2 regions of the Streptomyces sp. NPDC003697 genome follow, and region 2 is predicted to be linked to the other one. Evidence: riboswitches for the same ligand, from Rfam matches in the RefSeq annotation. Region 2 holds a riboswitch; the other holds the start of a gene.
What was found. Region 2 has a riboswitch for cyclic di-AMP ahead of ACWDNY_RS19250 (C40 family peptidase). Riboswitches for the same ligand answer to the same signal wherever they lie in the genome.
Positions count from the first base shown of each region.

Region 1 (4,636 bases), on a different contig from region 2:
GCGGCCGGTTTCGGCCTGCTGCGGCTGGCCGGAGCGCCCTCCCTGGGCTGGCTGGACGTGAAGACCTCCGGCGACGTCGAGGTGCCCGTCATCGAGTCCGCCATCGACGAGGAGCTCGCCCGCTTCGCCGCGGAGGGCCCCACGGCCGAGGAGATGGAACGCGCCCAGGCCCAATTGGAGCGCGAGTGGCTGGACCGGCTCGGCACCGTCGCGGGCCGCGCCGACGAGCTGTGCCGCTACGCCGTCCTGTTCGGCGACCCGCAGCTCGCCCTGACCGCCGTCCACCGGGTGCTGGAGGTGACGGCCGAGGAGGTCCGGGAGGTCGCAGAGGCCCGGCTGCGCGCGGACAACCGCGCGGTGCTCGTCTACGAGCCCGTCGCCGGTCAGGGGGACGCCACCGACAACCCGGACGCCGCCGAGGCCCCGGCCACCGACGACACCGAGGAGGCGGCGAAGTGACCGATCTCGCCACGATGGAGTTCCACCCCCGGCCCGAGGCCGGCGAGGCGAAGCCGTGGGCCTTCCCCGCACCCGGGCGCGGCACCCTCGACAACGGCCTGACGGTGCTGCGCTGCGACCGCCCCGGTCAGCAGGTCGTCGCCGTCGAGGTGCTGCTGGACGCACCGCTGGACGCCGAGCCGGCCGGTCTGGACGGCGTCGCGACGATCATGGCGCGCGCCTTCTCCGAGGGCACCGACAAGCACTCCGCCGAGGAGTTCGCCGCCGAGCTGGAGCGGGCCGGCGCCACCCTCGACGCGCACGCCGACCACCCCGGCGTCCGCCTGAGCCTGGAGGTCCCCGCCTCCCGCCTGGCCAAGGGGCTCGGCCTGCTCGCCGACGCGCTCAGGGCCCCGGCGTTCGCCGACAGCGAGGTAGAGCGGCTGGTGCGCAACCGGCTCGACGAGATCCCGCACGAGATGGCCAGCCCCTCCCGCCGCGCCGCGAAGGAGCTGTCCCGGCAGCTCTTCCCGGCCGACTCGCGCATGTCGCGCCCCCGGCAGGGCACCGAGGAGACGGTCCGCGGCATCGACTCCGCGGCCGTCCGCGCCTTCTACGACCGGCATGTCCGCCCCGCCACGGCCACCGCCGTGGTCGTCGGCGACCTCACCGGCGTCGACCTCGACGCGCTGCTCGGCGAGACCCTGGGCGCCTGGACCGGCTCCCCGGCCAAGCCGCGTGCGGTGCCGCCGGTCACCGCCGACGACACCGGCCGCGTGGTGATCGTGGACCGGCCCGGCGCGGTCCAGACCCAGCTGCTCATCGGCCGGATCGGCCCGGACCGGCACGACCGTGTCTGGCCCGCCCAGGTGCTGGGCACGTACTGCCTCGGCGGCACCCTCACCTCCCGCCTGGACCGCGTCCTGCGCGAGGAGAAGGGCTACACCTACGGCGTGCGGGCGTTCGGCCAGGTGCTGCGTTCGGCCCCCGACGGCTCCGGCGCGGCGATGCTCGCGATCAGCGGCAGCGTGGACACGCCGAACACCGGCCCGGCCCTGGACGACCTGTTCACCGTGCTGCGCAGGCTCGCCGCCGAGGGCCTCACCGACGCCGAGCGCGACACCGCCGTGCAGAACCTGGTCGGGGTGGCGCCGTTGAAGTACGAGACCGCGGCCGCCGTGGCGAGCACGCTCGCCGACCAGGTCGAGCAGCACCTGCCCGACGACTACCAGGCGGCGCTGTACCGGCAGCTCACGGCCACGGGCACGGTGGAGGCCACCGCGGCCGTCGTCAACGCCTTCCCGGTGGACCGCCTGGTGACGGTCCTGGTCGGTGACGCGGCGCAGATCAAGGCGCCCGTCGAGGACCTCGGCATCGGCCGGGTCGAGGTGGTGACGGCCGAGTAGCGGCCCGTCCCCCGGCCCCCGGCCGGCCGGGGGAGCGGCACGCATGCGGGAGCCCTGGTGACCGGAGTGTCACCAGGGCTCCCTGTTGTCCGAATTGAGGGAGAGACTGCCTGTCTGCCCTGTGGCGTGCGCTACAAAACCTTGCTTCCGTTTGGGAATTGAATCCGGGCCCGATTAGCGTCATGCCGGCTGTCCGTCAGGCAGTGCGCCGCGCCCGCGGCACCGGACAGTCATCGCCGAGTCCCCGTACGGCGCGAGCCAGGGGAGCCGGGGACCCACCGTCCCTGGGGTGAATCGGACGCCCGCGCCTCGTGCGAGGGGGCCCGTAGGAGACCTTCCTGCTCCGAACCCGTCAGCTAACCCGGTAGGCGAGAGGGAAGGAAAGGACCAGCCTGTCCATGGCGTTCAGCCGTGCCACCGGCAAGCACCGCCGGCCGAGCCGGGTACACCGCACCACCGCCCGCGCGGCCGGTGTCGCGGCCCTCACCACCACCGGCGTCCTCGGCGGTCTCGCCGCCGCTCCGGCGATGGCGGCTCAGACCCCCAGCCCCGAGGACACGGGCCTCACCCCTGTGGTCACCATCGGCGACTCCGTCGCCGCGCAGATCGACGCCCAGGCCGCCGCCCAGCACCAGGCGGCCGAGGAGAAGGCGGCCGAGGAGGCCGCCCGCCGGCAGGCCGCCGAAGTGGCGAAGAAGGAACGCGAGGCGAAGGAGCGGGCCGCCCGGGAGGCCGAGCGTCGGCGCCTGAACATGTTCGTCCTGCCGATCTCCGGCTCGTACGTCTCCACCGGCTACAAGACCGGCGGCACCCTGTGGTCGTCCGGTTCGCACACCGGCATCGACTTCCACGCCGCGAGCGGCACCACGGTGCACGCGGCCGGCGCCGGCACCGTCGTCGAGACCGGCTGGGGCGGCGCGTACGGCAACCAGGTCGTGATCAGGATGGCCGACGGCATGTACACCCAGTACGGCCACCTGTCGTCGATCGGTGTCTCGGTGGGCCAGCGGGTCACCCCCGGCCAGCAGATCGGCGTCTCCGGCGCGACCGGCAACGTCACGGGACCGCATCTGCACTTCGAGGCCCGCACCAGCCCGGAGTACGGCTCCGACGTCGACCCCGTGGCCTACCTGCGCAAGCACGGCCTCGACGTCTGACCCGCGCGGACTTCGCGAAAGCCCCGGCCACCCAGCCGGGGCTTTCGGCGTTTTCCCAACGCCTGGGCAATGGGCGCCCGGACTCGCGGGCGCCCGGGCGCGCCCGTGTCCAAAAGAATACGCATGGATTCCGCTGCGCCGTCGGACATTGCGGCCCCTTGCCATAGAGTCACGGAAAACGTGTACAGCGTCACCGTTCACGGGAATCGAGGCGGAGGTCGTCATGCGCATTCCGGCGCACTCGGTGTGCACCGCGATCCGGGACGATATCGTCGCCGGCGTCCACCGGCCCGGAGGCCGGCTCACAGAGGAGGTCCTGGCGCGCCGGTACGGCGTCTCCCGGGTCCCCGTGCGTGAGGCCCTGCGCACGCTGGAGGCGGAGGGGTTCGTGGTGACCCGGCGGCACGCGGGTGCGTGCGTCGCCAAGCCGACCGAGCGGGAGGCGGCGGACCTGCTGGAGATGCGCGCGCTGCTGGAGCCGCTGTGCGCAGCGCGGGCGGCGCAGCGGCGCACACGGGCTCACCTGAAGGTGCTGCACGGCCTGGTCGGACTCGGGCAGGAACGGGCAGGCCGGGGCAGCCGGGAGGAGCTGCGCCCGCTGGGCGGCTGGTTCCACGAGACGCTCGCCCGGGCCTGCGGCAGTCCCGCGCTGACGTCGGCGCTGACCCAGCTGCGGTACAAGACCGCCTGGATGTACACGGTGCGGGCGCCGGCCGATCCGGTGGAGTCCTGGGCGCAGCACGGCGCCATCGTGGACGCCATCGCCCGCGGCGATGCGGAGCGGGCCCGGGCGCTCACCGCCCTGCACGCCGAGCGCGCGGCCGCCGCGCACCGGCTGCGCGTCCCCGCGCTGCCTGACGGCGCCGTCCCCGAGAGCACTTCGCAACGCCCCGTCTACATACCGGGCCCCCGTGATTAACACGAGGGGCGTATACAGGGAGCGGAGAAACGGGGGAAGGCGAATTCGGTGGGACGGCATTCCAGGCCCTTTTCTTGCCTGTCCGCGTATTCGCCGCGGCGTGCCGTACGGAATGACCGGCGAAGAATTCCGATACCCGATGAGGGGTGTCCGGCGAAGAGATCCCGGCGTCCGACGTGGGACGCCTGACCTCTACACGGAATCCCCGGGGAAATACGCCGCTTCCCCTACCGCACCGCGCCGCGGAACGACGTGGCCGCGCCGCCCGTGGACGGGGCGAGGCGGCCTCACCGCTGGAACGGGCCGGTGCGGTCAGACGGTCTCGGGGAGTTCCTCGAGGCCCTCGGTCACCAGCTTGGCCAGCCGGTCGAGCGCGGCGTCCGCGCCCTCGGCGTCGGATGCGAGGACGATCTCCTCGCCGCCCTCGGCGCCGAGGCTGAGCACGGCCAGCATGGAGGCCGCGTTGACAGGCGTGCCGTCGGCCTTGGCGATCGTCACGGGGACGCCCGTGGCCGTGGCGGCCCTGACGAAGATGGAGGCGGGGCGGGCGTGGAGGCCCTCGGCCCAGCCGATGTTGACGCGGCGCTCAGCCATGTGATGCTGCCCTTCAGGTGGTCCAGGGTTGTCTAGACCAGTTTCCCACATGCGGGGGCGTGGGCCGTGAGCGGCCGGTGCCCGCCCACGGGCGGCGCCGTACGCGGCCCCGGCCGGCGTCC
Region 1 covers NZ_JBSFNN010000010.1:45,920-50,555, forward strand. The annotation lists gene ACWDNY_RS06425 (M16 family metallopeptidase) at 1-459, shown strand, start outside; gene ACWDNY_RS06430 (M16 family metallopeptidase) at 456-1,844, shown strand; cyclic di-AMP (ydaO/yuaA leader) riboswitch at 2,069-2,230, shown strand; gene ACWDNY_RS06435 (M23 family metallopeptidase) at 2,243-3,001, shown strand; gene ACWDNY_RS06440 (GntR family transcriptional regulator) at 3,225-3,920, shown strand; gene ACWDNY_RS06445 (HPr family phosphocarrier protein) at 4,233-4,514, opposite strand.
Region 1: it holds a riboswitch for cyclic di-AMP, as region 2 does, so the genes downstream of both, ACWDNY_RS06435 (M23 family metallopeptidase) here and ACWDNY_RS19250 (C40 family peptidase) in region 2, are expected to answer to the same signal.

Region 2 (4,636 bases):
GTTGAAGGCTTCCGAGTAAGCCTCTACGTCTTCTTTCCGGTCGAGATGCGCGCTACTCGTCAAGTGGTCGAGAACCACCACGTCGAGATCAGAAGTGCTCAGAAATGAAAAGATGACAAAAGGGCCGGTGACGCCGATGTGGGCTCCGGCCGAGAACGGCAGCACCTGAAGCGTCACCTGGGGCAGACGGGCCGCCTCCACCAACCGTTCCAGCTGTCGCGCCATGACGCCCGGCCCGCCGACCTGCCGCCGCAGCACCGCCTCGTCGAGCACCGCGCTCAGCTCCAGCGGCGGCCGCGCCCGCAGTACGTCCTGCCGGGCCAGCCGCACCTCCACCAGCGCGTCCAGCTGATCCTCGTCGAGGCCCTCCACCGCGGCACGGGTCACGGCGCGGGCGTACCCGGGCGTCTGCAGCAGACCGGGCACGACCGAGGTCTCCAGCGTGCGCATGCCGCCGGCCTGGGACTCCAGGCTGATGAAGTCCCGGTAGGTCGGCGGCAGGACACCTCGGTAGGCATGCCACCAGTGGTGCCGGCCGGCGCCGTCGTGCGAGCCCGCCAGCACCATCAGCAGCTCACGCAACTGGGCGTCCTCGACCGCGTAGGCGTCCAGGAGCAGGCGCACGTCGGCCGGTTTGACGCCGCTCGCGCCGGTCTCGATCCGGCTGACCTTCGACTGGTGCCAGCCCACCAGGCCGGCCGCCTCGCCGCTCGTCAGGCCGGCGGCGGTGCGGAGGGCGCGAAGTTCGGCGCCCAGCTTCCGGCGGCGTACCGCGGGACCGTACTGCATGGGCTACTCCCTATCCCCTCCGCGCCGCCCGAATACGGTCTGCCGTCGCAGAGTTCACCGCTTCGAGCGACAGATATATGCAGATCTTGGTGGATCGCCGTCGCGGGCGACGCGGTGGTGGCAGTCTGACGGCGAAGCACCAGTCCGGGACCGTACTCGAACCAGCCGCTCCGTGTCGGTCTGCGGTCGCGTGGGAAAGGGACGACGTCGCCATGGCAGACCATCTGGAAGCATCCGTCACTCTGCCGAGCGAACCGGTCTCGGTGTCGGCGGCCCGCAGCTTCGTCGCGGACACCCTGACGGAGTGGGGCCTGCCGGCTGAGGCGGACACCGCCGACACGATCCGGCTCATCATCTCGGAGCTGGCCACCAACGCCGTCCAGCACACGCTCGGTCAGTCGCCGACCTTCACGGTCGACCTCCTGCTGGACCGGGACGAGCAACTGCGCATCGGCGTCACCGACAGCCACCCCCGGTTCCCGAAACGACTGCCGGCCGCCGTCCAGCAGGACAACGGGCGGGGCATGGTGATCATCCGGTGGCTGACGGCCGAGTACGGGGGCCGGCTCAGCGTCAGACCCACCCGCGAGGGCGGCAAGACGGTCTGCATCGCGCTGCCCTGGCCGGTGCTCACCCCTCCGGTCACGGCGGCGGGGCAGCCGGAACCCTAGGCTGATTGCGGTGGGCTCGCCGCCGCCGGCGGGCCGGCGGCCCCTCGCGGCGCCGAGCCCGTGGCACCTGGTGCCGGGGCGGGGCCGGCCGTGACACCGGCCGCGGGCGGCCGGAGCCGCGAGGCGCGGCCCGCCGGCCGGGTGGGCCGTAGGCGCCGCGGTGAGCCAGGCCCGGCGCGGCAGCCGCGGGACGCGGGCCCCTGGCCGGCCGGCGTGAGCCGGAAGCGCCGTTCAGGGGCCCGCGCCCGTCGCAACGGCCGCCCGGGGGCGCGTCGGCCGCCCAGCGTGTCGGCCGCAGTGCACCGCCCGGGACCGCGGAAGCCGTGGCGGGCCGCGGCAGCCGGGGCGAGACCCGTGGCAGTCGTGGCGGGGTCACCCAAGGCCGTTTCAGGGGTGGCGCGCCGCCCGGGAGGCGCCGGGCGGCGCGTACCGCTCTACGTCCGGCGGCCGGCGCTCGGGGTCCGCACGGCACCTTCGGCCGGACGTGGGGACGGCGGCCAGGGCACCGCCGCCCGGTCCGGCCGGACCAAGCGTCCCGTCGCCCCTGTCGGCCGGGTCAGCTGACCCGCCCGTACCAGACGCTCTTCGTCCAGATCTTCTGCAGCCGCACCACGTCTCCCGTCTTCGGGGCGTGCCAGATCTTGCCCTTACCCGCGTAGATGCCCACGTGGTAGACGTTCGAGCCCGAGTGGAAGAACACCAGGTCCCCGGCCCGACGGCTCCTCGCGGAGATGTGGCGGCTCCTGTTGTACTGCTGGGCCGCCGTACGGGGGAGCTTCTTGCCCGCCTTCTTGAACGAGTACAGCGTGAGCCCGGAGCAGTCGAAGCGCCGCGGGCCCACGGCCCCCCACTTGTACGGGGAGCCCTTCTTGGACGCCGCGATCTGCAGCGCCTTCGTCGCCGACGTGGCGGCCGCGGCCTCGGACGCGACACCCGGAACCACGATCGAGCCACCCACGGCGGCGATGGTCAGGGCCGAGGCCGTGCCGGCCCGGGCCATCAGCGACGGGACACGATTCAGCGCAGTCATGCGCAACCCTTCGTCAGCCGCCTGTGAAGGATGACCTGTCGGATTCGGGCTGGCGAAGTAGCCCGGCCGCGTTACCGCGGCTTCACCCCAAGGGCTGCTCGGCCCGGCCATGGCATGACCGTTCCGGCGACCCGTCGTGCTTGGGTCCTCCACTCCTGCCGATCCACTTCCGTCGACCGGTCATCCGGGCGGCGGCAGGACTCGGCGTCCGCCCGGACCGCCCCGCCGCTGTGGCGGGGGCTTGTCGTCAGACAGGGATCTTGGCTCACGGATGTCCGAAAAACCCAACTGAACCGAGGATTTGTGTTGTTACTCACCACTCACCCGTTCGGGTGGACACCCCCGGATCGAACACCCGTCACGGCTCGCCGCGAGTCCCGGACCTGCGGCGGAACGTTTCATTGCGTCGGTCGGCCAGGCGTGGCGCGCAACTCGGACAGCCCCCGTGCCGCGACGTATGTCGACCGGAAGGGCGTAGGCCGTTCGGCTTCGTTTCGCGTCGGACCCCTGCCCTTTCGCCCCCGACACCCGGGGAGCGCGTCGATGACACGACGTCAAGCGGGTTGCCAGGGCCGCACGGTGGCCCGCGTCGTGAGCCGCTCGCCGTCCGGCGCACCGTGGCGCCCGCGCCAGGGGCGCGGTCTGCGGCAGTGACCGGAAGCGGGAGAGCCGGGTGGCGCCGGCCTCCCGCCCGGACCCGTTCGGGCGGCCCTGAAGCCCGTGCCCGGCACCCGCCCCGTCCTGCCGTCCGGCGGTGCGGCTCGCTCCGTGCCGGCGTGGCGCGAGCGCCGGATGGGTTCCGGGAGGCGTGTCCCACCGGCGGGCTCGACCGCCTTCCACCGTTCGCGGGTGACCTGGTGCCGCAGCCGGCGCACACGGGACGGCGGGCCTCCCGCCCGGCCTTCCGCCCCCGCGCCACGCCGCGGAGCCCGTCCTGGCACTCCGGGGACCGGAACCGCCCTGTCCCGGATCTGTGGCCGCGTCCGGGACAGAGGTCGCACGACGTCCCCGGACCTGGCCCGGACACCGTCCCGGACAGGCGCGTCATCCCGGACGGTGTCCTGGACGGCCGGACGCTGGCCCCGCCGCACCCTGCGTCCCTAGGCTCCTGGCCGGGCGATGTGAGGCAACTCCCCACGGAACTCCGGGGCGTTCGTGCGTCGGGCACCAGGCGGGTGCTCGCTCTGCGGCTTCACGTCGTCCTCCCTACCGCCTTCCAGAAGGAGGACTGCATGTCCAAGGCACTGGAATCCCTCAGCAGCAGGCTTCTCGGTCTGTTCGTCCCCAAGGTGGAGGCCGCGGCGTCGGCCCAGGCCTGTCAGTGCTTCAACGAGTGCTGGCAGTGCGCGCGCAGCGCGTGCTGCGTCAACACCTACTGCGGCTCCATCAACTGCTGGCGCAGCTGTCCGAGCTGCTGAGGCGCTGACCTGACCTGCAGTGCGGCCGGGGACACCGGTGTCGTGTGCGGCGGGACCGCCGCACACGCCGGCCGTCCGACGACCGTCCGGCGTCCCCGGCCCCTGTTCCGGGGCCGGTTCCCGGCCCGACCCGCAGGAGGTGTCACCCGTGCCCTACGCGGAGTCCGCGGTGCGCGTGCTCATCGCCACCGTCTTCCTCGCCGCTGCCGTCGGCAAGGTGAGAAGCAGACACTCCTTCGCCGCGTTCACCGCGTCCGTGCGCGAGTTGAACGTGCTGCCCCGTGCGGTGACCCGGGCGGCGGCCGTCGCCGTGGTGGCGGCGGAGTGGCTGGTCTGCGCGCTGGTCCTGATGCCGTGGACCCGCCTCGCCGGCGCCGGACTGGCACTCGCCGCCGCGCTGCTCGTCGTGTTCGCGATCGCCATCGCCTGCGTCGTCTCCCGGGGCACTCGCGCGGTCTGCCGATGCTTCGGCAGCCGATCGAGGGACCCGCTCGGTGTCCGGCACGTCGTGCGCAACGTGCTGCTCGCCGGGCTCGCCGCCTGCGCGGCGGGGATGTCGCTGCCGCGGGAGGCCGCCGCCCCTGCCGAGCCGTGGGCGCTCGCCCTGTCCGCGCTGGCGGGGCTGCTCGCCGGCGGCTGTGTGGCCGCGTTCGACGTGATCGTGGAACTGTTCCGTCCCGTCGGGCCCGCGTACTCGCCGCCTTCCGGCAAGTCCCCGCAACCGGGCC
Region 2 covers NZ_JBSFNN010000046.1:20,599-25,234, reverse strand. The annotation lists gene ACWDNY_RS19260 (helix-turn-helix domain-containing protein) at 1-789, opposite strand, end outside; gene ACWDNY_RS19255 (ATP-binding protein) at 1,002-1,460, shown strand; gene ACWDNY_RS19250 (C40 family peptidase) at 2,017-2,490, opposite strand; cyclic di-AMP (ydaO/yuaA leader) riboswitch at 2,494-2,675, opposite strand; gene ACWDNY_RS19245 (hypothetical protein) at 3,723-3,908, shown strand; gene ACWDNY_RS19240 (MauE/DoxX family redox-associated membrane protein) at 4,057-4,636, shown strand, end outside.